DNA from 4 places in the Pseudomonas sp. GW821-FHT07F05 genome. Region 3 is predicted to be linked to each of the others. Evidence: predicted binding sites of a transcription regulator. Region 3 holds the regulator's gene; each other region holds the start of a gene.
The links. Region 3 encodes FliA, which starts transcription of late flagellar genes. Its sites were predicted from a motif close to CTAAAGTTTNNNNNNNNNNNGCCGNTAA; they were not measured.

Region 1 (7,187 bases), on a different contig from region 3:
GCCACGCCGCCGGCCCTGCGGAAGCGACCGGGGTGGCGCTCCACCTTGCTCGCGAATGCTGACTTCCAGCCGCTAGATGTCCAGCGGCTGGACTGGCTTCTTCGTGAGCAAGCTCACTCCCACAGGTCCTCGGCATGGCTCGAAATCTCAAGTCACCCACGGTCTCGTGGGAGCGAGCTTGCTCGCGAATGCTGATTTTCCGCCATTAAAGATGCAGCGGCTGGACTGACGCTTTCGCGAGCAGGCTCGCTCCCACAGGATCTGCGTCAGTCGCGGGAATCCAGTTTGTTCAGCCGCAACCAATCCGGGTCATTTCGAGCGGCGCGTCTCTTTGTCCGCCAATGCTATGATGCGCCGCATTCACCGCTCAGGATTGCCCCGCGCCCCATGGATTACCGTAAGCCCTCCGACCGTAAAAGCATGCACTCGCGCATTGTCCAGGACATCGGCATGCAGATTGTCTCGGGCCGCTTCAAGCCCGATGACAAACTCCCCGCCGAAGCCCTGCTCTGTGAAGAATATGCCGTCAGTCGTCCTGTGCTGCGCGAAGCCACGCGGGTGTTGGTCGCCAAAGGGCTGGTGTATTCCCGGCCACGGGTGGGCACGGTGGTCAAGCCGCGCCGCGAATGGCACATCCTCGACCCCGACGTGCTGCACTGGCTAATGCAAAGCTCGCCACAAAACGAGTTTTTTGCCCTGCTCACCAGCGTGCGCAGCATCATCGAACCGGCCGCCGCCGCCCTCGCCGCGCAACACGCGACCCCTGAAGACATCACCGCCATCGGCGAGGCCTACGAGCGCATGGCTGCCGCGCCGACCGTTGAAGACGTGCTGCAACCGGACCTCGATTTCCACAGCCGCATCGCCGACGCCACCCACAACGACTTGCTCGCGCACTTGTGCAACATGCTCTCGCTGGCCTTGCGCGAGGCGTTGAAGCATTCCAACAAACGCCCGAACCTGCACGAGCTGGCATTGCCACGCCATCGTGCGATCCTCACCGCCATCGAAAACCGCGATGCACTGGGCGCTCACCACGCCACGCTGGTGCAACTGGATGATGCGCGCAACGCGCTGAATGTGGTGCTGGGGCAAGGGGTGAAGTTGTAGCCTCGTGAAAACGAATAAGGGCGTCTTGCTGAGCTCGACAGCAGATCAAAGGCTTCCCGGCTGAAGCCGGTCCTACTGACTGCACACAGTCTCAGGGCAGATAAATGCTGAACAGCCCGCCGCCCAGCTCGCCGCCGTTGGCGATTTCGATGTGGCCATGGACGCCTTTGCGCTGATGCTGTCTGGCGATGTTCGCCGCGAAATACAAGCCCAACCCGGTGCTCCCGCTGTTCTGATTGATGCCCAGCACGTAATCGGTCTGTTCCTCGATCATGCGTAGCGGAAACCCCGGTCCGTCGTCGTTGATGCTGATCACCAGTTGCTCGCCGACCTGCCCTGCCGTAATCAACACTTCACTGCGCGCAAAGCGAATGGCGTTGATGACCACGTTGGACACCACTGAACCGACCAGCTCGCGATCAAAGAAGCCCGGCAGACCGAAGTCGTTTACCGCATAGCGCGCCGTGATGCCACGACTGACGAGCACTTCCTGATGGAACGCCAGCTGCGCTTCAATGAAGTCATCCAGCTCGTGATAATCGGGGCGCATCGGCAGCTGGTTCACCCCCAGCTTGTAGAGCCCGAGCAACTGCACCAGCATGCCATTGAGGTGGGCGAACTCGTAATCGATGACGCCTTGATCCGGCGTACCACGACAGGCCTCCGGGAGCTGCTTGACCCATTGGCCGTGGGCCTGGATCAACGACCCCAGCGCGTTCTTCATGTCGTGAACGGTGGACGCAATCACCATCGAGAAGTCGAGCCCGAGATCCTGATCTTTCATTCGCCGAAAGCCCTGAGTCGCAGTTTCTGGAAACGCTCGAAGCGCGGGTCGGTCTCCGGCATCTTGCCGACCATCTTGAGACTGCTCTGGCATTCCGCCAGGCTCGCCGCGTCGAGATTCTGGACGCCCATGTGCAGCAATGACTGCGCCATGTTCAGGGCGATACTGATGTTCTTCGGTTGCAGGGCCAGGCCCTGACGGAACAGGTCCTGCGCCTCGCCGAGCTTGCCGGCGCGGTAGCAGCGAATGCCCTGGATATTGAAATCGATGGCCGCTTTGCCGGCGCCGAGAATCTCGGGATCGTCGGTCTGCCTGGCGATGTTCTGCATCACCACTGGATCGTCGCCGTAGATTTCGGCACAGCTTTTCAGAATGCCCGCGCCAGCGTCTTCCTGACCGAGCGCCTTGAGCTGCGAAGCCACCGCCAGCGCCGCATCGGCGCTGAGAAACTGCTCCATGCCCTCAAGCCGTTCCATTGCCTGCTCGGTCAGCTTGGCGGCCATTTCCGGATCGGAGGACGCGACGCTGGTGGCTTTCATCAGACGCGCGCGCACTTGCAGGCCGGCGTCGTTGCCGTTTTCCTTGGCGACTTCGGTGAGGGTCTGGTTGATCTCGATGCGGGTGCGGGCATCCAGCCCGCGCTCGCCGCCACGGCTGATCAGTGCCTGAGCAAAACCGAGGTTGGTCTCCGGGTCCTTGAAGCGGGAGAACTGGCCTTGGGAAACGGCCTGACGATAGGCCTTCGAAGCACCATCGAAGTCCTCGTTTTCCAGCGCCAGCTTGCCCAGCAGACGCTGACGGCGCACCGCATACGGCGATAACCGCACCGCCTCTTCCAGCATCTTCTGCGCACGCTTGTTGTCGCCGCTGGCCACCAACACGTCGGCCAGCCCGTCGTACAGCACCGGCATGGCATTGAAGGCGCGAATCGCTTCTTCGTACACGCCCTGCGCTTCAGCGTTGCGCCCGCGCTTGAACAGCAGCTTGCCCAGCGCCACATACGCCCAGGGTTGCGGGCGGTCGGCGAGGATCGACTTGAGAAAGGCCTCGAGCGGCTCGTGCTGATTGAGGTCACGCAGTGCATCGGCTTTGTAGCGCAGGCACAGCGGCGCAAAACGTGGGTCCTGCTTGGTCAGCGCAGCACAGGCCGTCAACACCTCGGTCGGATTGCCACGGTCAAGCGCTTGCAGGATCGGCTTGAGCAGGGTCTTGCGCTGGGAGATCTTCTCCAGACGCTGAGCCAGGCTCGCACGGTTGAACGGCTTGGTCAGGTACGCATCCGGCTCCCACTCCAGCGCGCTCATCACCATCGCCTGGCTGTTCTCGGCAGTGACCATGACGAACACGCTTTCGTGGCTGATCAGTCGATCGGACATCAGGTCTTCGAGCACCTGCTGGCCGTTCTTCTTGCCGTCACCCAGATTGAAGTCGTGGAGGATGAAGTCGTAGCGCTTCTGCGCGCACATCTTCAGCGCCTCCTCGCCGGTGTCGGCAGTGTCCACCGCCTTGACGCCCAACTCGCGCAGCATCGAGCGGACCGAACTGCGGAAGTCGGAAAAATCGTCGACGATCAGAAAGGTTTTTTGGTTCCACGCCAGCATCGAGATTCCTGTCACCGGATAAATAGTCGGCCCTGAGGCACTTGCAAGGGCGGCGGTCTCGTTCCCGGTCTGGGCAGAGAGGGCCAATAAAGTTGCGGCATGACGCCACTTGTCCGAGTTATCGGCGGCAGCAGGGCAAAGCTTAGGCACGCCATGCGGGAAAAAATCACGCCCTCGCGCCGTGTTGACAGGGCATCGACGCGAAAGGAGGCATACGCCAACGGGTAAAGTCCTTGGGTGTGCAGCCGATATCCAGTCATGCAACGCGTACCCAACCAGCCGCAACCCCATCCCCGTTCGAGTGCACTCCATGTCCTGGCTGACCGACCTGAAATTGAAGACCAAGCTCCTTTCGGCTTTCTGTCTGTGCGCGCTGATCACCGTGGTGGTGGGTGTACTGGGGCAGAGCGGTATTTCCCGGCTGTATGAACTGTTTGAAAACACGGTGAGCGACAATCTGGTGTCGATCGCCAAGGTCGATTCGGTGAAGGCCAACGTCATCGCCACCAACCGCGACTTTTTCAAAGCCATCGGACTGAGCGCACTCAAGGCCAACCCGGACGACATCAACGCAGCCATCCAGTCCCTAAAGGAAAACCAGGCCCAGGCCGAGACCGACTTCAGGACCTACCGCGCCACGCCACTTGATCCGGATGAAAAAGCCGCAGGCGATGACTTCGAACGCGACTGGGCCGCTTACATCAGCGCCGCCCTCAATGCGCTGTCTGTGGCGCAGAGTGGCGACCTTGAGCAAGCCAGCAAATTGGCCGCCACCAGCGTAACGCCTAGCTATCGCAAGACCATGGGCGAGCTGAAAATCATGATTGAATCCAACCTGCGGCAAGCCAATGAGCAGGCCCAGCAAGGCATCGAAACGGACAAGCAGGTGACGTGGATTCTGATCATCGGTTCGTTGATCGCGGTGGTGTGCGCCATTGCGTTGGGGCTGATCGTCACCCGCATGATCACTCGGCCGATCTATCAATCCGTGGCCAGCGCCACCCGAGTGGCGGGCGGTGATCTGAGCCAGACCATCGCGGTCGGCGGTCAGGACGAAACCGGCCAGTTGCTCAAGGCGCTGTCCAACATGCAGGGCAGCCTGAAAGGCACGGTTCAGCAAATCGCCACCGCTTCGGATCAACTGGCGTCCGCCGCTGAAGAACTGACCATGGTGACCGACGACAGCACCCGGGGGCTAATGCGTCAGAACGATGAAATCCAGCAAGCCGCCACGGCCGTCAACGAGATGACCGCTGCGGTGGAAGAAGTGGCGCGCAACGCCGCGAGCGCTTCGCAGGTGTCTGCGCAGACCTCCGAAGATGCCATCAAGGGCCAGCAACAAGTGCAGCAGGCTGTCACCGCGATGAACACCATGACCGTGGAAATCACCGAATCGACCCAACGCGTCGAAGCGCTGGCCGGGCAGATCCGCGACATCACCAAAGTCCTCGACGTGATCCGCGGTATTGCCGAGCAGACCAACCTGCTCGCGCTCAATGCGGCCATCGAAGCGGCCCGCGCCGGCGAGCAAGGCCGTGGCTTTGCGGTGGTGGCGGACGAAGTACGTGCCCTCGCCCACCGCACTCAAACCTCCACCGGCGAAATCGAATCGATGATCACCAAGGTGCGCAATGGCGCCGACGAAGCCGTGCAGGCCATGGGCAAGAGCCAGGCGATCGCCGTGCATACCCAGTCACTGGCCACCGAAGCCGGCCACGCGCTGGAACGCATCAGCGAAGGCGTCAGCCAGATGAACGAACGCAACCTGGTGATCGCCAGCGCAGCGGAGGAGCAGGCGCAAGCGGCCCGCGAAGTGGACCGCAACCTGGTGAACATCCAGGACCTGTCGACCCAAACCGCAGCCGGCGCCAATCAGACCAGCGCGTCGAGTCAGGCGTTGTCGCGGCTGGCCGTTTCCTTCCACTCCATGGTCGGCAAATTCACCCTTTAAACGGCTTGGCGTTTCGGCGCCCGGCCAGCCAATCGCCACCCTGAGACAAAATGGCGTATTGACTAATTTGACACCCGATTTGTCGAAAATGACATTTCGGGTACAATCCCCGCCCGCCGCAGGGGATGGACCTGATGACCAGGTCCTGCGGTGGATGATGTTTACTCAAGCTGCTGATTCCAATGATCGAATAAAAAGCACAGCACCGAGGGACATAGAACACGAGGTCGACCTTTTCACTGGCCTTTTGACCCTTCCTCCTCGTTTTCCGAGAGCGAAGCCTGTCTGACGTTCGCGCCGCACACTGGCGCCCGGCATCGCAGGACGTTGCGCGACGATTGCTGCAGGCGGATAACTTTCTATCTATTGGATGATTCGATGTTCAAGAAAACGAGCACCGCTCTACTGGGCCTCGCGATTTCGGCCACCTTCCTGCAAGCCCATGCCGCAGAAAGCAAGAAAGTCGATGTACTGCTGATCGGCGGCGGCATCATGAGTTCGACCCTGGGCGTCTGGCTCAATGAACTCGAGCCGAGCTGGTCGATGGAAATGGTCGAGCGCCTCGACGCCGTCGCCGAAGAAAGCTCCAACGGCTGGAACAACGCCGGCACCGGTCACTCCGGTCTCGCCGAGCTGAACTACACGCCTGAAGACAAAGACGGCAAGGTCAACATCTCCAAAGCCATCGAGATCAACGAAGCCTTCCAGGTCACCCGTCAGTTCCTGTCCTGGCAGGTCCGCCAGAACGTCCTGAAGAACCCGCCTTCGTTCATCAACACCACACCGCACATGAGCTTCGTGTGGGGCGATGACAACATCAAATTCCTGAAAAAGCGTTATGACGCGCTGCAGGCCAGCCCGCTGTTCCGCCCGATGCAGTATTCCGAAGACCCGGCACAGATCGCCAAGTGGGTCCCGCTGATGATGGAAGGCCGTGATCCTGCGCAGAAGCTGGCGACCACCTGGACGCCGATCGGCACCGACGTCAACTGGGGTGAAGTCACCCGCCAGTACGTGTCTTACCTGCAGACCCGCCCGAACTTCGATTTGAAGCTGTCCAGCGAAGTCAATGACATCACCCGCAACGACGACGGCTCTTGGCACGTTGAGTACAAGAACCTGAAAGACGGCACCACCACCGGTACCGACGCCAAGTTCCTGTTCATCGGTGCAGGCGGCGGCGCATTGAAGCTGCTGCAGAAATCCGGCATTCCCGAAGCTCAGGACTACGCAGGCTTCCCGGTTGGTGGTTCGTTCCTGGTGACCGAGAACCCGACCGTTGCCATGCAGCACATGGCCAAGGCCTACGGCATCGCCTCCACCGGCGCGCCGCCCATGTCGGTTCCGCACCTGGACACCCGCGTGCTGGACGGCAAGCGCGTGATCCTGTTTGGCCCGTTTGCGACCTTCTCCACCAAGTTCCTGAAAGAAGGTTCGTACTTCGACCTGTTCAGCAGTATGACCACCCACAACATCTGGCCGATGACCAAAGTGGGCGTCGAGCAGTACCCGCTGGTGGAGTACCTCGCCGGTCAGTTGATGCTGTCCGACGACGACCGCTTCAAAGCGCTGCAGGAATACTTCCCGCACGCCAAGAAAGAAGACTGGCGCCTGTGGCAAGCCGGTCAGCGCGTGCAGATCATCAAGCGTGATGCCGACAAGGGCGGCGTGCTGAAACTGGGCACCGAAGTCGTTTCTTCTCAGGACGGCACCATCGCTGCCCTGCTGGGCGCATCGCCAG
Region 2 (7,187 bases), on a different contig from region 3:
CACTCGACCTGATCAGCGAGCTGGATCAGGCAACTGAGCAGATGATGTCTATCCCCGTCGAGCACATCGGCGGCATGCAATGGGAAGAGGCTTTCGTGCGGCAGCAGAGCGCTTTCAGAAAATGGCGCGACTATTTGTACTGCAAAGCCGATGAACGCCCGGCGGTTCGCCTGCTTAACATCGCCTGATCTGCGAACAGCTCCACCCGCATCAAGCCAAGCATGAGCGCGCATTTCTGCACAATGCGCTAGCGACGTCCTGCAATCCGCTCCACCGCGGCTAGCACCTTGGGCCGCTGCGCCTGCCATTCACTTTTGGTGATACCCAGCAGCACGGCGTCGATACGCTTGCCATCGCGCACGATGTGTTCCCGCCGTACGCCCTCGATCACAAAGCCGAATTTCTGGTGCATCTTGATCACCGCCGGGTTGATCTCAAGCACTTCGCAATTGAGTTTTTCCAGTCCTGCAGCGCCGAACGCGTGGTCGAGCATCCACAACTCCACCTGACTGCCGAGCCCTTTGCCCTGCAGCGTGGTGTCGAGATAAAAGGCCCAGTCCGCTGTGCCGTGGGTGGTGTTGATGGCGCTCAGGGACACAACGCCAACGGGCGCAGCTTCCATCACGATGACGAAGACCTGCTGCCGGGCGCTGTCACGCAGCCCCTCAAGCCAGTTCAGATGCTCGGCCTCGCCGATTTCATGGTCCGTGTACATGAACTTGCGCACGTCTGGCTGGTTGCGCAGTTGCCGAACGCTGGCCTGTTGATCGGCGGGCAGTTCGAGGATCGGCACGACTTTCATTGAGTCCCTTTTAAATACGTCATACGGCTGTTGAATCCCGATTCAGGCTGCACCGCGAGCGGTGCATGATCAATTGCGGTGCGGCGAAAAGAGGTTTTTTCGAAGTCACTGGAACGAATCGATTGGCGCTTCAGTCAACCTTTCTCACACCCAGGAGGCAAAACTATTATGGCAAGCGATATCACCGAACAACTGCGTGACGATCTTTATCAGAAAACCCGTTCCGAGCTGAACACTTTTCTCGACGAGACCAATGCCTTGCTGGCGGCTGGGGATGCCTTGAATGAGGATCGCACCACCCAGGCCCGTGAGCGGCTGAAGGATTTTCTGGCCCGCGGCACCAGCGCAGTGACCGAGATCGAGATGGAAGCCCAACCTGCGTTGACCCGCGCGGTGGGCAATGCCAAATCCTACGTGACGACCCATCCCTGGGCCGCCGTCGGCGTGGCTGCAGGCCTTGGCCTGGTTGCCAGCCTGTTGCTCAAACGCAACAGGGATTGAGGAGGCCATCGTGGTTCGCCGCCGATTTCCGGTGGATCCGTTAAGTCCGACCAGCGGCCGGCTTGCGTTCGCCGGCCTTTGCACGCCCGTCATTTACCCTCGTTATCGGCTGGTACTATTCATGGCGGGTACCGTAGCGGAGGCTGGATTCGGCACCGCTCTGGCGCCGGCCAATGTCCTGCGCAAGCATCAATGGGGGATACGCATGAATGTCGACGAAGACACTGTTCGTCAGTTGGCCCAGTTGATCTGGGAGTCCGAAGGCAAGCCTGAAGGGCAGGAATCCCGTCACTGGGAAATGGCCACACGCCTGGCGGAGTCCGCTGCCATGGCGCCGGTTCGCACTTCAAGCAAGCACAAGGTCGATACGTTGTTCCCGTCGCCCGATGAGGCAGACCCCAACGTGTGACAGGTCTGGAGCTCGCCCGGACGCAGTGTCAGGGCAGAGCTCGGATCAACCGCGCAATCAAACAGCTCGCGGCATCAGACTGACCCGGAAGCCTGCCGGGCAACGCGGCGATCACCCTGCCGTGCATCCATCAGCGCCCAATACCACATGCCCAGACCGCCCAGCGTCAATGCCGCTGCCGCATAGCCCGTGGCCGGCAGGCCGTATCCCGCCGCAATCACGGCGCCACCCGCCAGCGGCCCAATGGCGTTGGCCATATTGAACGCGCTCTGCACCAGTGCGCCCGCGAGAGATTGCGCATGGGGCGCAACGTCCATCAGGCGGGTTTGCAGGATCGCCGCCAGGCCCACGCCGCAACCAATGAAAAACACCAGCGGAATGAGCAGCCACAGGTTATCGGTGGCCGAGGGATACAGCGCCAGCACCAGCGCGGTGAAGCCCAGCGAGACGCCAGCGGCGAGCATGGTGGCGCGGTCGGCGGCCCAGCCGCAGATCAGATTGCCCACCGTGGTACCCAGACCGAACACCGCCATTACCACCGGAATCATGAAGCTCGATGCATGGGTGACCTCGATCAGGGTGGCGGCCAGATAGGTGTACACGCAGAAGATCCCGCCGAAGCCGATCCCGGCGATGCCCAGGGTCAGCCACACCTGCCGCGAGCGCAGGGCGTTGAGTTCGCGCAACGGGCTGGCGTCTGCCTGGGCAGGGGACGCGGGGGCGAGGCAGCGGATCAGCACCGCCGTGATGGCAGCCAGCCCGGCAACAATGGCCATGCCCCAGCGCCAGCCGATGGTCTGGCCGATCCAGGTGGCGAACGGCACGCCGATGATGGTGGCGATGGTCAGCCCCATGAAAACGCGGGAGACGGCCTGGGCGCGGCGATTCTTCGGCACCAGGGACGCGGCCAGCAGCATGGCCACGCCGAAATACGCGCCATGGGGAAACCCGCTCAGAAAGCGGAAGAACACCAGCCACGGCAGCGAAGGCGCCACGGCACTCAGCCCATTGGCGATTCCGATGAAGGCAGCGAGGGCCACCAGTAGCGCCCGTCGCGGCAGGCGTACGCCGAGGACCATGATCACCGGTGAGCCAATCACCACGCCCAATGCATAGGCACTGATGGCGTGCCCGGCGAGCGGCTGGGTGACCTGGAAATCGCCGGCAATAAACGGCAGCAGGGTCATCGAGGCAAATTCGGTGGTGCCGATGGCAAACGCGCCCATGGCGAGGGCGAAGAGCAGCCAGCCCATGTTGAAGTCATGCGGGGTGTCGGAGGTATTCATGGGAGATCGAGAAGGGTTTCCGGGAAGAAGCATGCTGTGATGCCTGAAACCGATTTCAGTTCAACCCGCGATACACGCCGCCTGACGCGGGTGGCGTATCAGGCGGCGGTTCAGCTCGATCAGTCCTTGGGTTTGGCATCCGGCAGGGCCGCACCTTTAGGCCACAGCATCCAGATCTGGCCTTGCTGCTTCATATTGCCAGCCAGCTCGCCGGCCGCGTCGCCGGTGCCCCAGAACATATCGGCGCGGACTTCGCCGGCGATGGCGCCGCCGGTGTCCTGCGCCGCAACCGGGCGTACCAGCGGCGTGCCGTCGGGGCGGGTCGATGACAGCCACAACAGGCTGCCGAGGGGGATGACCTTGCGATCAATCGCCACGCTGTAGCCAGCGGTCAGCGGCACGTTCAGCGAGCCGCGCGGGCCTTCGGTGCTGTCCGGGCGCTGAGTGAAGAATACGTAGCTCGGGTTGCTGCCCAGCAGTTCATTCACGCGTTCGGGGTGCGCAATCGCCCAGTCGCGGATGCGGCCCATGGACACTTCGTCCTTGGTCAATTGCCCTTGCTCCACCAGCCAGCGGCCGATCGGCTTGTACGGGTAGCCGTTCTGATCGGCATAGGCGATGCGCAGCTGACGGCCGTTCTCCAGCTGAACCCGACCCGATCCCTGGATTTGCAGGAACTGCAGGTCGATGGGGTTTTCCAGCCAGGCCAGCACGGGGGCGTTGGCGCCTTTGTTGCCGATGGTGGCGGCGTCGTCGTAGGGACGCAGCACGCGGCCGTCAAGGCGCCCGCGCAGGCGCTTGCCCTTGAGCTCGGGATAGATGCTGTCGAGGTTGACGATGATCAGGTCATCGGGCACGCCATACACCGCCACCGGGTGTGCGTCGTTGCGCTGCTCGCTGCCTTTGTAGATGGGCTCGTAATAGCCGGTGATAAGGCCGTTGGCGCCGTGCTCGGAGGAACGCAGGCTGTAGACCTGCAGCTGGTTCTTGAGAAAGTCGCGCACCGCCGCAGGATTTTGTGGCACCTGGGCGGCGAGGGCGCACGTGCCACCCCAGACCGGGTCTTTGGCCAGACGCTTGCACGCCGAGAACCAGCTGTTGTAGCCCGCCATCAGGTCGGTGTCGTTCACCGCCGGCAGTTTGTCCCACTCGACGCTGACGTAGGTCGTCGCTTCGGAGGGCTTGGTCTTCGGCGCACCGCCGTCACAGGCGGCGAGCAGGGCGATCAGGGGAGCGAGGCAAAATACGAAACGGCGCCAGAGCAGGCTTGTGGTCATCACGCGGGGTGTTTCCTGAGAATCATGCGAAGGCGGCTAGCTTGGTGAAAGCGGACGGCGGCGTCAAATGGATGAGGGAATCATTTGCATGAAAGCTCACATGTCTGCCGAACCGCTTTAAACGCGGATTTGCCGCCGACATTGCACTTTTTTGCCTTCAGCCGTTCTGACCTTGGCCGGGACGCGCTGATGAACGCGGTGTCCCGTTCGTTGAAACCTGGGATTGATGCTCGCCGTGTTCACTGTTTTATCCGTTTGCCGTCACCTGCGCCCGCTGTTTGCCCTGTGCATGCTCGGGCTCTGCGCGGCGGGTTGTACGCGCCAGGACGGCCGGGATGTCGCCACGCAGTTCAGCGAGACCCGCCCCCAGGAGTTCTTCCAGACCAGCGTGGACCGCATGGCCACACTGGCCATGGCCGACAACCTCGACAGCCTCTATCTGCTGATGAACAAACTCTACCTGCGCAATCCCGGCGAGTGGCGCAAGTCCGGCTTCGTTGACGCCGCAAGTGCGGAGCGCAACGTGCGACAGGCCATCGAGCAACAGAAGCCGTTGCCGCAGTTGGGCACCCGGCGTGACCTCGCCGCGCTGAGCTACGCCCTGAGCCCGGAGTTTCTTGGCGACCGCGTCGGTGCGTTCATCTATGCCATCGGCAGCATGCTGGTCACGGCCCACGGCGGGCGCCTGGAATTTTTCATGACCGACCAGATCAACCCGACCTTCGTCAGCAACGCCGCGCGCAATATCGAGAAGGCCACCTGGCTGCTGAGCCAGCGACAGAACGCCAATGGCGAGCTGTTGCTGTTCTCCAACGAAATTTCGGAGGAGGGCAGCAACCTCAGTTTTGCCACTGAATTCGGCAAGATCGTGGCGCGCCTGGATCTGCTCACCCAGATGCTCGACGAGCGATATAGACGCATCGGTTTGAATTACGCCCAGAGCCTGCTGTTCCTGAACTTCCTCCCGGTGCAATGACGCCCCGCCGGGCCGGGGGAAAAACCTTTTTTTTGCGCCCCTCATCCTTGGCGACTTTCGGTCGATAGCCCATCAGGAGTATGCAAAACAATTACAAAATATTTGGCATGGGGACGACGATGTTTAAAACAGTGCAGGCGCGCTATACGGTCATATTTGTGGCCTTGATTGTGGTGATCGCGGTGATCACTGAACAGGGCATCGTTCACTTGGTCACGCCCAAGGTCCGCGCGACCCAGGAGCAGGTAGTCCTGAGCCAGGTTGATCAGATCGGCACGCGTATCCTGTCGGACTTGGCCCGCGTAGAGGCCCAGTCCCGGGCGATCACCCAGGCGGTGCCGCTGCTGGACAGCGATGGCATCGACAAGGTGCTGCCAGGCCTGGTTGATCAGTACGGCGATCAGAAAGTCTTTGGCGGCGGCGTCTGGCCGATGCCGGACAAGCGCACCCCGGGGCGCAACAAGCACAGCTCATTCTTCCACCGTGACGGCAGTGGCCAACTGGTGGTGAGCACCTTCTGGAACTCCGACCCTGCGCCCAACTACTGGGAACAGCCATGGCACCGCGCCGGGCAGAACGCACCCAAGGGCAAATGCGCCTGGGCCGCTGCCTACCAGGACGAAGCCAGCCCGCAGCCGCGCACCAACTGCGCCATGGGCATCTACAAGGATGGCGCGCTGTACGGCGTTTCGACCATCGACGTCACCCTGGGCTTCTTCAACGGCCTGATCCAGGAAAAGGAAAAAGACATTCAGGGTCAGGTGATGATCGTCGAGCGCGACGGCAAGATCCTGACCAACCAGAGCCGCATCCCCGGCGAAATCATCCTCAAGAACATTTCCGGCTTCAGCGGCCAGTCGATGTTCGCCAAGGCCATTCAGGAGGGTCTGGGCAAGATCTCCGGCGACGCTGTGTATTCCCAGGAATACATCGACCCGCAACTGGGTGATCTGACCTTCTTCCTGCGTCCGGTCGCGGGCACGCCGTGGGTCATCGCCACGTCGCTGCCGACCGCCATGCTCACCGCCAGCAGCACCGAAGTGCTGAAGACCCTGGGCTGGTTGCAGATCCCGCTGGTCATTCTGTTGCTGGTGGTGCTGGGCTTTGCCTTCCACCGTCTGCTGGCACGCGTGACCGTTCTGCGCACCAACATCGACGCGCTGTCTTCGGGTGAGGCTGACCTGACCCGCCGTATTCCGATCAAAGGCCAGGACGAGCTGGACGCTGTTGGCCATTCGGTCAACAAGTTCATCGCCTTCCAGCAAGCCATGATTGTCGAGGTGCGCAACGGCACCGAGCAGATCTCGGCCGGGCTGGTGCAGTTGCAGGATCAGTCGCGCAACATCAACCAGATCCTCAACCGTCACGCTTCGGAAACCGATCAGGCGGTGACCGCGATCAACGAGATGAGCGCCACCGCCGACAGCGTCGCCGAGAGCGCGACGCAGACGGCGAGCTTTACCCAATCGGCCAATGACGCAGCGCAGCGTTCCCGTGACGTCGTCGACGAAGCCTCGGTCAGCGTGCGGGCCTTGGTGGCGGAAGTCGAAGACGCGACGAAATACGTGCAGGAAATGCAGGTCGATGCCAAGCGCATCACCGATGTGCTCGGGGTTATCGGCGGCATCGCCCAGCAAACCAACCTGCTGGCCCTCAACGCGGCCATTGAAGCGGCGCGGGCAGGTGAGCAGGGCCGTGGCTTTGCGGTGGTGGCCGATGAGGTGCGGGCGCTGGCCGGTCGTACCCAGCAGAGCACGTCGGAGATCAACGAGATGCTCGCGCGGCTGGAGCAGGGCGTGAGCACTGCCGTGGGCGCGATGGAAAAAACCAAAGTCAGCTGCCAGTCCACCGCCGACCGCACGTCGCGGGTCAACGAAGGCCTGGATGGCATGGCTGGTTCCGTGCTGCGCATTCATGACCTGAGCGCGCACATTGC
Region 3 (7,187 bases):
GCGGGCGCAACCGGCGCGGCAGGTGCAGCGGCAGCAGGTGCCGCAGCGCCAGGAGCCGCAGCGCCGACGGCGTCCGGCGAGAACGAGCCTTTGCCGTGCAACTGATCCAGCAGCGACTCGAATTCGTCGTCAGTGATTTCGTCACTGGCCGGTGCGGCAGACGGCGTCACAGCCGCCGGCGGTTGCACCGCATCAACGGCGAACTGGCCTTTGCCATGCAACTGATCGAGGAGTGATTCGAATTCGGCGTCAGTGATTTCATCGCTGGCCGCCGTGCCAGCCGGTGCAGCGGAAGCCGCTGCTGCCGGCGCTGCTGCAACGGGTGCCGCGGCAACAGGCGCAGACGGAGCCGGTGCAGGAGCACCTGCCGCTTGCGCCTTGACGGCGTTGAGCGAATCCAGCAGCTGTTCGAATTCCAGATCGGTGATGTCTTCGGACGGCGCTTCAGCGACCGGCTCTTCAACCACCACCGGTGCCGCAGCGATTTCTTCTGCCGAGGCTGGCTCGGCCAGGCGAGCCAGCGCGGCCAGCAATTCAGGCGTGGCCGGGGTGACGGCAGAACGCTCGCGCACCTGACCGAACATGCTGTTTACGGTGTCGAGTGCTTCGAGCACCACGTCCATGAGCTCCGAGTCGACGCGACGCTCACCCTTGCGCAGGATGTCGAACACGTTCTCGGCGATGTGACAGCATTCAACCAGCTCGTTGAGCTGGAGGAAGCCGGCGCCCCCTTTTACAGTGTGAAAACCGCGAAAAATTGCATTGAGCAGGTCCGCATCGTCAGGCCGGCTTTCCAGCTCGACCAACTGCTCTGACAACAGCTCGAGAATCTCGCCGGCCTCTACCAGAAAATCCTGAAGGATTTCTTCATCGGCGCCGAAGCTCATTGGGGGGTGCTCCTAAAATTAACCGTCAAACCGATCCGGAGGCTGCACTGACGGCCTGCGCGCATTGCTTTCGTCGAAGCATTGGCGCGCGGGTCCAGCAGCCACTTTCACAGAAAACCTGAAGTCCGAGACAGAATGACCGAATCAGAATCCGAGGCTGGATAGCAGATCGTCAACATCATCCTGTCCGGATACAACGTCTTCACGTTTATCGGCATGAATCTGCGGACCTTCACCCTTGGAGTGAAGTTTTTCTTGTTCTTTTTGCTGACGGAACATTTCCTGGTCGTGCTCGATGCCCGCGAAGCGGTCCACCTGGCTCGCCATGAGCACCAGCTTGAGCAGATTGCGCTCGACTTCCGTGACCAGCGTGGTCACGCGCTTGATCACCTGACCGGTGAGGTCCTGGTAATCCTGGGCCAGCAGAATGTCGTTCAGGTGCGCAGAGACCTCGGTGGTCTCCTTCTCGCTGCGGGTCAGGAACACATCGACGCGGCGGGCCAGATCACGAAACTCTTCGGCGCTGATCTCGCGGCGCATGAAGCGTCCCCAATCGGCGCTCAACGACTTGGCGTCTTCAGTGAGCCCGTGCATCAACGGCGTGCTCAGTTCTACCAGATCCATGGTCCGGTTCGCCGCGTTTTCAGTCAGCCTGACGACGTACGACAGCCGCTCGGTGGCGTCGGTGATCTGGGAGACCTCCTCGGCCTGCGGCATGTTCGGGTCGATCTGGAAGTTGACGATCGCGCTGTGCAGCTCGCGCGTCAGTTTGCCGACTTCCTGATACAGGCCGCGGTCGCGGGTCTGGTTAAGCTCATGGATCAGTTGCACGGCATCGCCGAACTTGCCTTTTTCAAGGCTCGCGACCAGCTCTTGTGCGTGTTTCTTCAGGGTTGACTCAAAGTCACCCATTGTCGAATCTTTGGAATCCATAGCGCCCTCGCAGCGGACATCAGCTATTGACGCGCTCGAATATCTTTTCGATTTTTTCTTTGAGCACTTGCGCGGTGAACGGCTTCACCACGTAGCCGTTCACACCGGCCTGAGCGGCTTCGATGATCTGCTCGCGCTTGGCTTCGGCAGTGACCATCAGCACCGGCAGGCTGCGCAGACGCTCGTCGGCACGCACCTGACGCAACAGGTCGATGCCGGACATGCCCGGCATGTTCCAGTCAGTGACGAGGAAGTCAAAAGCGCCGCTTTGCAGCATCGGCAATGCGGTGAGTCCGTCATCTGCTTCGGCCGTGTTGGTGAACCCAAGGTCACGCAACAGGTTTTTTATGATCCGCCGCATCGTTGAGAAGTCATCAACGATGAGGATTTTCATGTTCTTGTCCAATTCGACCTCCAAGCAGTCTTTAACGCGTTCAGCACCTGAACGCGCGTTCAATCAATACCGGCTGTGCCGAACATCAAGAGGGGGTGGAATCGACCGGAACAAGCGCAGCGAAACCGGATCATCTACGACCCGGTTCGACCGACTCCTGCCGTGTCTCATTTGCTTCCCGCTCACGTCTTGCACAGCCGGTCTTACACGCAACACGCAGGCCTCGCGGCCTGCGCCTGATTCACGAACGTGCGCGCCACTCGCCAAGACGACCGCGCAACCGCGCCGCGCATTGACTGTGCAGCTGGCTGACCCGCGACTCGCTGACCCCCAGGACCTCACCGATTTCCTTGAGGTTCAGCTCTTCGTCGTAGTACAGCGACAACACCAGGCGTTCACGTTCGGGCAAGTTGGCAATGGCCTCGGCCAGCGCAGCCTGGAAGCGCTCGTCTTCCAGATCCCGCGACGGTTCGAGGGACTGGCTCGCGCCGTCCTCGTGCAGCCCTTCGTGTTCGCCGTCCTGCAACAGGTCGTCGAAACTGAACAGGCGGCTGCCCAGGGTATCGTTCAAAATCCCGTAGTAATCGTCGAGACTCATTTCAAGTTCGGCAGCAACCTCGTGATCTTTAGCGTCACGGCCGGTTTTTGCTTCGATTGCACGAATCGCGTCACTGACCATGCGCGTGTTGCGGTGGACCGAGCGCGGCGCCCAGTCCCCCTTGCGCACTTCGTCGAGCATCGCACCACGGATACGAATACCCGCGTACGTCTCGAAGCTGGCCCCTTTGGTGGAGTCGTATTTGGTCGAGACTTCGAGCAAGCCAATCATGCCCGCCTGGATCAAATCCTCGACCTGCACGCTGGCCGGCAGACGCGCCAGCAAGTGGTAGGCGATTCGTTTGACCAGCGGGGCATAACGCTCGATCAGCTCATACTGGGAGTCTTTGGACGATTTGCTGTACATGCGATAGCCACTTGCTGTCATGAGACGGGCCCTGCGCTGGTTTGATGCACGAGGCGTTCTACGAAAAATTCCAGGTGGCCGCGCGGGTTCGCCGGGAGCGGCCAGGTGTCGACTTTCTGCGCGATGGCCTTGAACGCCAGGGCACATTTGGAACGCGGAAACGCTTCGTACACGGCGCGCTGTTTCTGCACGGCCTTGCGTACGCATTCGTCGTACGGCACGGCGCCCACATACTGCAGGGCCACGTCGAGAAAACGGTCGGTGACTTTGGTCAGCTTGGCGAAGAGGTTGCGTCCTTCCTGCGGGCTCTGGGCCATGTTGGCCAGGACGCGGAAGCGGTTCATGCCGTAATCGCGGTTGAGCAGTTTGATCAGGGCATAGGCGTCGGTGATCGATGTGGGCTCGTCGCACACCACCAGCAGCACTTCCTGGGCCGCGCGGACGAAGCTCACCACCGACTCGCCGATGCCGGCGGCGGTATCGATGACCAGCACATCGAGATTGTCGCCAATGTCACTGAACGCCTGAATCAGCCCGGCATGCTGCGCCGGGGTCAGGTGGACCATGCTCTGGGTGCCCGATGCCGCCGGCACGATGCGTACACCGCCCGGGCCTTGCAGCAAGACATCGCGCAGCTCGCACCGCCCTTCGATGACATCAGCGAGGGTGCGTTTGGGGGTCAGACCCAACAATACGTCGACGTTGGCCAGACCCAGATCGGCGTCCAGCAGCATGACGCGACGTCCCAGCTCGGCCAGTGCCAGTGAAAGATTCACTGAAACGTTGGTCTTGCCTACGCCACCTTTGCCACCGGTCACCGCGATAACCTGTACGGGATGCATGCTGCCCATGTTAATTGTTTACCTTGTCTTGCTTAGACCTAAGCCACATGTCGGGCTGCACGTTCAGTGTCTGAACAATGCCTGGCAGACCATCGATGCAGGAAAATTCCACTGTCATTTTCTTCACCTAGCCCGCGCGCTTGCCGGTGCTGTGATAAAGATCCGCAAACATATCCGCCATCGCTTCCTCGCTTGGCTCCTCCTGCATCTGCACGCTGACAGCCCGGCTCACCAATTGGTGCCGACGCGGCAAATGCAGATCATCCGGTATCCGTGGGCCATCGGTGAGATAGGCCACAGGCAGTTCGTGTGTCACGGCCAGGCTGAGCACTTCGCCCAGGCTGGCCGTTTCGTCGAGCTTGGTCAGGATGCACCCGGCCAGGCCGCAACGTTTGTAACTGTGATAAGCCGCTGACAGCACCTGCTTCTGGCTGGTCGTCGCCAGCACCAGGTAGTTGCGCGCCTTGATGCCACGCCCGGCGAGGGTTTCCAGTTGCAGACGCAGGGCCGGATCGCTGGCTTGCAGGCCGGCGGTGTCGATCAACACCACGCGCTTGCGCAACAGCGGCTCCAGCGCCTGTGCCAGGGACTGGCCCGGGTCGACGTGGGTGACCGGTACATTGAGGATCCGGCCCAGGGTTTTCAGTTGCTCCTGAGCGCCAATGCGGAAACTGTCCATGCTCACCAGCGCGATATTTTGCGCGCCGTATTTCAACACATATCGGGCCGCCAGTTTAGCCAGCGTGGTGGTTTTGCCCATGCCGGCAGGACCGACCATGGCAATCACACCGCCCTCTTCCAGTGGCTCGACGTCCGGCGTGGCAATCATGCGGGCCAGATGGGCCAGCAGCATGCGCCAGGTGTGAGCCTGATCGTTGGAGTCCGGGACCATCGCCAGCAAGTCGCGGGACAGCGGGCCGGAAAGGCCGACCCGTTGCAGACGGCGCCACAGATTGGCCTGTTGCGGACGGCCGTCTCGCAGCTGGTTCCAGGCCAGCGAGCCCAGCTGGACTTCCAGCAGTTCGCGCAGGCCGTTCAATTCGGAGCGCATCGCTTCGTAGGCACGGTCGCCAACGCCCGGCTCGGCGTTGCGCTCGGCGCGTTCGGCGGCCACTGCGGCGTGGACGGACGGGCGAAACGGTTCTTCCAGCGTCGGTTCGATCTGCTTGCTGTCATCCATCGCAAGTCCGGCGAACAACTGACGGTTGGCGACAGTGTCCAGCTCGCTGCGGTGGGTCAGCTCAGCCTGAGCAGTGACGATGAGCGACTGAGTCTTGCGCAGCTCATCTTCGAGTTCGATGTTCGGTACACGCGGGGCCAGCGCAGACAGCTTGTAGTCCAGGGCGGCGGTCAGTTCCACGCCGCCAGCGATCCGCCGGTTGCCGATGATGGCGGCTTCAGCGCCCAGCTCATCGCGAACCAGTTTCATGGCTTGTCGCATATCGGCGGCGAAAAAACGCTTAACTTGCATGACTCACTACCTCAGCCGTTAGGCCCGACAGTCGCTACGATGGTGACTTGCTTATTGTCAGGAATTTCCTGGTAAGCCAAAACATGCATATTCGGTACAGCCAACCGTCCAAAGCGGGACAACATGGCGCGAACCGGACCTGCGACCAACAAAATAACCGGCTGCCCCTGCATCTCCTGACGCTGCGCCGCTTCGATCAACGAGCGCTGAAGTTTCTCAGCCATGCTCGGTTCGAGGAGAACGCCTTCTTCCTGACCCTGACCTGCCTTCTGCAGACTATTTAGCAATATCTGTTCCAACCTTGGCTCAAGGGTGATCACAGGCAGCTCCGGCTCAATGCCGACAATGCTTTGGACGATTGCGCGGGACAATCCGACCCGTACGGCAGCCACCAGCGCGGCGGTATCTTGACTACGCGCAGCGTTGTTGGCGATGGCTTCTGCAATGGAGCGAATATCGCGAACCGGCACCTGTTCGGCGAGCAACGCCTGCAGCACCTTCAGCAGGGCCGACAGCGACAGCACGCCCGGGACCAGTTCTTCCGCCAGTTTTGGCGATCCCTTGGCCAGCAGGGTCATCAATTGCTGGACTTCCTCGTGGCCGATCAATTCATGAGAGTGCTTGTAGAGAATCTGGTTCAAGTGAGTCGCCACCACGGTGCTGGCGTCCACCACGGTGTAACCGAGGGATTGCGCCTGGGCACGCTGGCTGATTTCGATCCACACGGCCTCCAGGCCAAACGCCGGGTCTTTGGCAGTGATGCCGTTGAGGCTGCCAAACACCTGACCGGGGTTGATCGCCAGTTCGCGGTCCGGGTAGATCTCGGCCTCGGCCAGGGTCACGCCCATCAGGGTCAGGCGATAGGCGCTGGGCGCCAGGTCGAGGTTGTCGCGGATGTGCACGGTCGGCATGAGAAAGCCCAGCTCCTGAGAGAGCTTCTTGCGCACGCCCTTGATCCGCGCCAGCAATTGACCACCCTGGTTGCGGTCCACCAGCGGAATCAGGCGGTAGCCGACTTCCAGGCCAATCATGTCGATCGGGGTCACGTCGTCCCAGCCCAGTTCCTTGGATTCCTGCGCGCGGGTCGGCGATGGCAGCAGCTCTTGCTGACGCTTGACCTCTTGCACGGCAGCCAGCTTGACCTGGTTCTCTTTCTTCCACAGCAGGTAGGCGCCGCCGGCAGCCACCAGACCGAGGCTGATGAAGGAGAAGTGCGGCATGCCCGGGACCAGGCCCATGACGATCATGATGCCGGCGGATACGGCGAGCGCCTTGTGGGAGGCAAACATCTGCCGACCGACCAGCTTGCCCATTTCTTCCGAACCGGAAGCACGGGTCACCATGATCGCGGCGGCGGTGGACAGCAGCAGGGATGGCAATTGCGCCACCAAACCGTCACCGATGGTCAGCAGAGCATAAACCTTGCCGGCGTCGCCGAAGCTCATGCCGTGTTGCAGGATGCCCACCAGCATGCCGCCGATGAGGTTGATGAAGAGGATCAGCAGGCCGGCGATGGCGTCACCGCGGACGAATTTGCTGGCACCGTCCATGGAGCCGTAGAACTCGGCTTCCTGAGCGACTTCAAGACGACGGCGTTTGGCTTCGGGCTGGTCGATGAGGCCGGCGTTGAGGTCGGCGTCGATTGCCATCTGTTTGCCGGGCATGGCGTCGAGGGTGAAGCGCGCGCTCACTTCGG
Region 4 (7,187 bases), on a different contig from region 3:
ACACCCAGGCACAAAGCCTCCCCGGCAACAGCCCCGTCGTTCACCTTTACGGCACCGCCCTCGGCGATCTGCAGCGGGTATTGCTGGCCGACGCTTCCCTGCAAACGCTGCACGTTCACATCCTCAATGGCGCGCTGTTCGCCCTGGTGCTGCAACTGCTGGAACAGGATGACTGGCTGTCCGACCCCCGCGTGAACCTCGCGTACGCCGATGCCCGGAGCGAAATCCTCCTGCCATTCTTCGCGCTGCCGGCCGAACTGGTGCTGGCCGACGACAGCAGCGCGCGGATCCGCGATCGGCTGGTCAGCGAGGTGCATGTCGACTTCAACAATCAGGCGTTCGCCGCCGACACCCCCGACAACACGCGTTTGCTGGAGCAGGGCAGGGCGCTGCTGCAACAGGACGCCGATGTCGCCGAGCTGTTTGACACTCAATCCGGGTGCGACGTGTTCGTCATCGCCACGGGGCCGAGTCTGCAACAGCATTTGCCGCGTCTCTTGAGCACGTCAAACAGCGCCAACCGGCCCCTGATCATTTGTGTCGATACGGCCTACGTGCCGCTGCGCAATCAGGGCATCACCCCGGATGTGGTGGTGAGCATCGACCACCGCATCACCCCGCGACATCTCCCCGCCGAGGATTCGGCGCACATCACGCTGGTCTATGTGCCGGGCCAGGACGCCGAGATGCTGCGAAGCTGGCAAGGCCCGCGCTACGTCGGCTATTCCACCAGCCCGCTGTATGCGCGGCTGCGCGAGCAGATTCCCAAGGCCACCTTGCATGTGGGGGGCAGCGTCATTCATCCGGCCGTCGATCTCGCGGTCAAAATGGGCGCCGCGCGGATCACCCTCTTCGGCGCCGACTTCGCCTTTCCCGGCGGCAAGACCCACACCGGGTGGCAGGACGGCGATCTGGGGCCTGCCCTGAGCATCGCCAAACACTGGGTGCGCGACGGCCGGGGCAACAAGGTCAAGACGCAGCTCAATTTCCGCAGCTACCTCATCGAACTGGAACGCTTCATCGCCCGCCACCCCGAGGTCACGTTCCTCAACACCAGCCGCGACGGTGCTTTGATCGCCGGCGCCGACTTCGACCCGGACTGGACCGCGCCATGACCCTGCCTGAACACGTTGTAGAAGAAGCCCGCGACTGCGCGAAGCTGTTTCGTCTTGGCCGGGATATCGAAGGGGCCTTGAAAATGGTCGAGTTGATTGATCGATCGCTGCCGCTGATGGATGGGGTTTCTGCTGATAGACAGGCTGAATGGGGGAGGGTGTTGAGTGCGATTCTGGTGTGCCAGGAGCGGCAGGATTGGTTGGGGGTGGCGGATTGGCTTGAAGTCGAGTTTCTTGAAGTCTGACACTTTCCTATTGTCGGGAAGTTAGAGAAAACTCCTACATTAGTTTCAGTTTGATCTGAATTAAGCGGCCCGCAGCGGCCGTTTTTTTATGTTTTTTTAATATCTATTACAATTAATGCGTTAGCCAATTTATTACCCTTCAACTGTCGTGATGGCGCAACCCGTGCGCCATGTTTGTTGTTAAAGCCACTATGCAAATCGTCGATACCGGGACTGTAGGTTCTCCGGGAGAAATGGACTTCCCCGATATTAGAGAGCCCTCCGTTTCTATCAACGAGGAATTCAAAATGGCTTTAACCGTAAATACCAATATTGCGTCGCTGTCTGTTCAGCGGAATCTGGGCCGCTCTTCCGACTCCCTAAGCACCGCCATGACGAGGCTTTCCTCAGGTTTGCGTATCAACAGTGCCAAAGATGACGCAGCTGGCATGCAGATTGCGACCCGGCTTACAACCCAAATTAGAGGGCTCACTGTCGCAGCGAGAAATGCGAATGATGCGATCTCGGTAATTCAAACAACCGAGGGTGCATTGCAAGAGTCGATTGGTATCTTGCAGCGCATGCGCGAACTAGCCGTTCAGGCGAAAAATGGCACAAACAGCTCGAGCGATCGTGCTGCATCCAATAAGGAATTTGACGAGAAAGTTGCCGAGCTCAATCGTCTTGCCGGCAGTACGAAGTTTGGGCAGGACTTGAAGCTGCTTGACGGAAGTGCAGGTATCCTCACCTTCCATGTAGGGGCGAACACTGGACCTGATGAGCAGATTGATATCGCTCTTACAGAAGACTTTTCCGGTAAAGCGCTGTTTACTGCAAAAGCAGATATTCCAGTGCTTGCAGCGGCACTCCCGGATACCACCAATAACAAGCCTCTCGTGGTGGGTAACAGAGATGTAAAGATTGGAGATAACATCACCCCCAAAATTGATGGAACCGGCATCTATGAAGGGCTGGCGCGAGCGAACCCATTGCAGCCCACCAAGGAAGAGCTTGAGCTGGAGTCCGCTGTAACGGCAAAAAATATCGATGACGCGATTATTCAAATTGATAAGGCGTTGGCCACGGTCTCTGCAGCCACTGCTGAGCTTGGGGCCAAGCAAAACCGGCTGACATCTACTATTTCTAACATTTCCAATATCGTGGAAAACGTGACGGCTTCACGTGGTCGAATCGAAGACGTCGACTTCGCCGCCGAAACCGCCGAGCTCACCAAGCAACAGACCCTTCAGCAAGCGTCCACCGCCATCCTGGCCCAAGCCAACCAGCTTCCCGCCGCCGTGCTGAAGCTGCTGCAATAACCCACACGCCTCTATAGATAAGGCCAAGCAAAGTCCGGGCGCGCCGCAGAAGCGCCCGGGTTTATGAGAACTGGTTAACAAATCGCTGAGTCAGGTTAAAGCTTCCAGGGGTTGCGCCGAAACGCTGTGTATCCCCGGACAACAAACTGCGGGGGTGGCGCTCTGGTGGCAAATAAATTTGAAAAAGCCCTCAAGCTCCTGGCAACCGCGACGATAAACATTACGTAGGTTCTCTAGGCCACACCCGGCGCTTGCCAGGGCCGGATAGCCGCAGCAAACAACTCACGAGGAATTCATCATGGCTTTAGGCGTAAACACCAACGTAGCTTCCCTGGCTGTTCAGAAGAACCTGTCCAAAGCTTCCGATGCACTGTCGACTTCGATGACTCGTCTGTCTTCCGGTCTGAAAATCAACAGCGCTAAAGACGACGCAGCCGGCCTGCAGATCGCAACCCGCGAAACGTCGCAAATCCGCGGCCAGACTGTTGCCATCAAGAACGCCAACGACGGTATCTCGATCGCTCAGACCGCTGAAGGCGCTCTGCAAGAATCGACCAACATTCTGCAGCGTATGCGTGAACTGGCTGTTCAGTCCCGAAACGACACGAACGGTACTGCTGACCGTGGCGCACTGGACTCCGAATACGCCCAAATGTCGGACGAACTGACCCGTATCGCCGGTTCGACCAACCTGAACGGCAAGAACCTGCTGGACGGTTCGGCTAGCACCGTAACCCTGCAAGTCGGTTCCAACACCGGTACTTCGAACCACATCGACCTGGTTCTGACTGGCAGCTTCACTGCTTCGGCTCTGGGCGTTGCAAGCGGCTCTACTTCGATCAGCGGCGCGGATAACGCTACTGCTCACACCAACGTCGACGCCGCTATCTCGGCAATCGACGCGGCTCTGGCAACAATCAACAGCACCCGTTCGAGCCTCGGTGCCGCGCAAAACCGTCTGACCAGCACCATCTCCAACCTGCAAAACGTTAACGAAAACGCCACCGCAGCACTGGGCCGCGTTCAAGACACCGACTTCGCCGCTGAAACCGCTAACCTGACCAAACAACAGACTCTGCAACAAGCTTCCACCTCTGTTCTGGCCCAGGCTAACCAGCTGCCATCCGCTGTTCTGAAACTGCTTCAGTAATAACGGCTAGAGTTTTGGCGGGGGAGTATGCTTGCGTGCTCTCCCGCTTTTTACTTTCAAGAGGTGAGTGGACATGGACATAAGTAGCAGGCTGAACGTGTCTTATTCGATGGTCCAGTCGTTGCCCGCGGTGCCTGTGGTTGCTGACAAGCCTGCCGTGGCGCCTCAAGTCGTTCCTGCTCCGGCGGCTTCATCGCAGTCAGGCACGTCGACAAGTAAAGACTCAGACCCGGAAAAGAAAACCGAAGAACTGGAAGCAGCCGTCAAACAAATGGAAAAGTTCTTTCAGTCGGTTCATCGCAACCTGGAATTTTCCATCGACGATAAATCGGGGAAAGTGGTGGTGAAGGTGATCGCCACGGAAACCGGTGAAGTGGTGCGGCAATTGCCGTCTGCCGAAGCCTTGAAGCTCGCCGACAGCCTGAAGAATGCAAACAGCCTGTTATTCGACGCGAAAGTTTAAATGGCATGAAAGGTGAACGCTGTGCATGTGGCATCGCGTGCTCGTCAAAATGCCGACTACAACTGAAAGGAGACTCACATGGCTAGTCCTATTACCCCCTCCACCGGCCTCGGCTCGGGCCTGGCAATCGGTGACATCGTCACTGCGCTGGTCAACTCCGACAAGCTGGCCAAGCAAACTCAGATCACCACCCAGACCAAGCTGGTCACCACCAAAATCTCCGGCATTGGCACGCTGACGAGTGCGATGACCGCCTTTCAGACCGCGCTGACCAACCTCGGCAAGACCGACACCCCTGCGTTCGCCGGTTATGCAGCAAAAGCTTCCGATGCGACCAAGCTAACCGTCACGTCCGACAACTCGGCCGTACCCGGTACCTACAGCATCACCGTCAAAGACCTTGCAACGGCTTCGAGTGTCGCCAGTGCTTCTTTTGCCGGCGGGACCACCAGTGCTATTCCGAGTGGCGATTTGACCCTCACTCAAAATGGCATTGACACCAAGATCACCATCCCGACCGGCGCCACGTTGGCGTCGGTCGCCAAGCAGATCAATGCGCAAACCGCGACGTCAAACATCAGCGCCAACATCATCACCGATGACAATGGCTCACGCCTGGTATTCAGCTCCACGGTGACGGGCAAGGGCACGGATATCACGGCCTCCAGCACGACGTCCAGCGAATTCAATATCGTCGCTGGCGCCAAGCTCGATCCGGCCAGCAAAACCAGTGCGGGTTACATTGGCGCCCAAGCGATCGACGCCAGTCTGACCGTCAACGGCCTGACCATCACCAGCGCCAGCAACACCATCGACAAGAGCCTCGGTGGCTTGTCCATGACCCTGTTGGCGCCGGGTGCTTCGACCGTTGCGGTGACCGGCAACAACGATGGCCTGAAAGCCTCGCTGCAAACCTTCATCGATGCCTACAACACCGTTGTCAAAGCCGTGGCCAGTGTCACCAAGGCCACCATCAGCGACACCCCGGATAAAACCACCGGTGCAACAGTGACCCCGGCCGCACTGACCGGCGATGCGTTGCCGCGCTCGATCCTTTCGGCGATTCGTGATCAGTTGGTAACGTCAGGGGCACCCGGCGGTATTTCCGTGCTCTCTCAATTGGGTATTACCACCGGTCAGTCCGACGGTACGCTCAGCCTTGATGCCAAGAAGTTTTCCGCCGCGATGGATCAGGGACTTGCGGGCGACGTGCAGCAGCTCTTCAGCGGCACTGACAGCACCAACGGCTTGCTGTCTCGGATGAAGGCGGCCATCACGCCGTACACCCAGACCGGCGGCATCTTGTCCACGCGCACCAGCAGCCTCAACAAACAGCAGACTGATCTGCAGAACCAGCAGACGGCGCTCGACCTGCGCGTGACCACGCTGACCGCCACGCTGACCGCCAAATACAACGCGATGGACTTGTTGGTGGGGCAGTTGAAAGCCTCTGCGACGAGCATTACCTCGTTCTTCGACTCGCTCAATGCCCAGCAAAGCGGCTGACCGTTGACGAGCTGATCAAGACCCGGCCCCCAGTGCCGGGTTTTTGGCATCTGGCCTTAAAGTTTTCCCGGGCCGTGTCGATACCCTCACTATAGAAACTTCGTTGCGCGAGGTAAGACAATGAACCGTATGGCAGCCCTTCGTCAGTATCAGAAGGTTAACTCACACGCCCAGACCGCCGTGGCCACGCCACACCGTCTGGTACAGATGCTGATGGAAGCCGGCCTGGACCGTATCGCCCAGGCCAAAGGCGCCATCGAGCGCAAGGACATCCCCGCCAAAGGACTGTTGATCGGCAAGGCGATTGAAATCATCGGCGGCCTGCGTGAAGGTCTGGACATGGAAAAGCAGGCAGAAGCCCTGGCCCATGTCGACAACCTGTATGTCTACCTGATGAAGCGTCTGGCGGAAGCGAACATCAAATCCGATCCGAAGATCCTCGATGAAGTCAGCGGCTTGCTGACCACGGTCAAGGAAGGCTGGGACGGGATCGGCGAACAGCAACCCGTGCTCTGAAGGAGAACCCCATGAGCGCTGCACTCAAGCGAATCGAAGAAACCCGTGAAGCCTTGGTCGATGCCCTCGAGCAGCGTGACTGGGAGGCGATCGGCCAGCTCGATATGGCCTGCCGGGCCTGTGTCGATGAGGTCATCAGCCAGGCAAGCAACGATGAGCCTGAGCTGCGAAATAATCTGGAAGAGCTGCTAGGCGTCTATCGCAAGCTTATTGACGTTGCCGTGGGCGAACGTCAAGCGATCGTCGACGAAATGTCGCAGATCCAGCGAGCGAAAAGCGCGGCAAAGGTTTACCATCTGTTCGGTTGACACTTGGTCCATAGCCAAAATAAGTACGCCATAAATTTGACTGTGTACGGTTTTTTGACTTAACTAGTGAAGTTCACTAATTTCGGTGATTGACACGTCTCAACGGACGATACGAAAGCCAAGCTTGCCCGTGATCGGGCATCGAGTTGACTAGGGAAGTTGCTATTGCATGTGGCGTGAAATCAAAATCCTGCTGATCGATGACGATAGCCAGCGCCGCCGTGATATGGCGGTGATCCTGAATTTTCTGGGTGATGAGAACCTGTCTTGCTCCAGCACAGACTGGCAGCAAGTCGTGGGTTCGTTGACATCCACCCGAGAAGTGCTTTGCGTGCTGGTCGGCAGCGTGAACGCCCCGGGCAGCCTTCAAGGCCTGCTCAAAACCGTGGCCGCGTGGGACGAGTTTCTCCCGGTCCTGCTGATGGGCGAGAATTCTTCGGCCGAACTGGCGGACGATCTGCGCCGCCGGGTCCTCTCCACCGTCGAGATGCCGCCCAGCTACAGCAAACTGCTGGACTCTCTGCACCGCGCCCAGGTCTATCGCGAGATGTACGACCAGGCCCGTGAACGCGGGCGTCAGCGCGAA

Region 1: AC07RO_RS10335 (methyl-accepting chemotaxis protein) is a predicted target of FliA. The motif match lies at 3,720-3,747, and genes of this name have one in related genera.
Region 2: AC07RO_RS06945 (methyl-accepting chemotaxis protein) is a predicted target of FliA. The motif match lies at 5,292-5,319, and genes of this name have one in related genera.
Region 4: AC07RO_RS26580 (flagellin N-terminal helical domain-containing protein) is a predicted target of FliA. The motif match lies at 1,541-1,568, and genes of this name have one in related genera.

The regions. Positions count from the first base shown of each region.
Region 1 covers NZ_JBWKQL010000003.1:557,994-565,180, reverse strand. The annotation lists gene AC07RO_RS10350 (FadR/GntR family transcriptional regulator) at 388-1,110, shown strand; gene AC07RO_RS10345 (sensor histidine kinase) at 1,202-1,894, opposite strand; gene AC07RO_RS10340 (response regulator) at 1,891-3,495, opposite strand; gene AC07RO_RS10335 (methyl-accepting chemotaxis protein) at 3,806-5,446, shown strand; gene mqo (malate dehydrogenase (quinone)) at 5,825-7,187, shown strand, end outside.
Region 2 covers NZ_JBWKQL010000002.1:636,844-644,030, reverse strand. The annotation lists gene AC07RO_RS06980 (hypothetical protein) at 1-188, shown strand, start outside; gene pseH (UDP-4-amino-4,6-dideoxy-N-acetyl-beta-L-altrosamine N-acetyltransferase) at 248-802, opposite strand; gene AC07RO_RS06970 (ElaB/YgaM/YqjD family protein) at 971-1,303, shown strand; gene AC07RO_RS06965 (DUF2934 domain-containing protein) at 1,425-1,712, shown strand; gene AC07RO_RS06960 (MFS transporter) at 1,787-2,998, opposite strand; gene mltA (murein transglycosylase A) at 3,118-4,275, opposite strand; gene AC07RO_RS06950 (hypothetical protein) at 4,565-5,251, shown strand; gene AC07RO_RS06945 (methyl-accepting chemotaxis protein) at 5,371-7,187, shown strand, end outside.
Region 3 covers NZ_JBWKQL010000004.1:16,192-23,378, reverse strand. The annotation lists gene AC07RO_RS11370 (chemotaxis protein CheA) at 1-887, opposite strand, end outside; gene AC07RO_RS11365 (protein phosphatase CheZ) at 1,032-1,820, opposite strand; gene AC07RO_RS11360 (chemotaxis response regulator CheY) at 1,840-2,214, opposite strand; gene fliA (RNA polymerase sigma factor FliA) at 2,456-3,199, opposite strand; gene fleN (flagellar synthesis regulator FleN) at 3,196-4,029, opposite strand; gene flhF (flagellar biosynthesis GTPase FlhF) at 4,148-5,491, opposite strand; gene flhA (flagellar biosynthesis protein FlhA) at 5,503-7,187, opposite strand, start outside.
Region 4 covers NZ_JBWKQL010000023.1:10,024-17,210, reverse strand. The annotation lists gene AC07RO_RS26590 (motility associated factor glycosyltransferase family protein) at 1-1,115, shown strand, start outside; gene AC07RO_RS26585 (hypothetical protein) at 1,112-1,360, shown strand; gene AC07RO_RS26580 (flagellin N-terminal helical domain-containing protein) at 1,648-2,658, shown strand; gene AC07RO_RS26575 (flagellin domain-containing protein) at 2,957-3,808, shown strand; gene AC07RO_RS26570 (flagellar protein FlaG) at 3,882-4,271, shown strand; gene fliD (flagellar filament capping protein FliD) at 4,350-5,777, shown strand; gene fliS (flagellar export chaperone FliS) at 5,898-6,293, shown strand; gene fliT (flagellar protein FliT) at 6,305-6,601, shown strand; gene fleQ (transcriptional regulator FleQ) at 6,771-7,187, shown strand, end outside.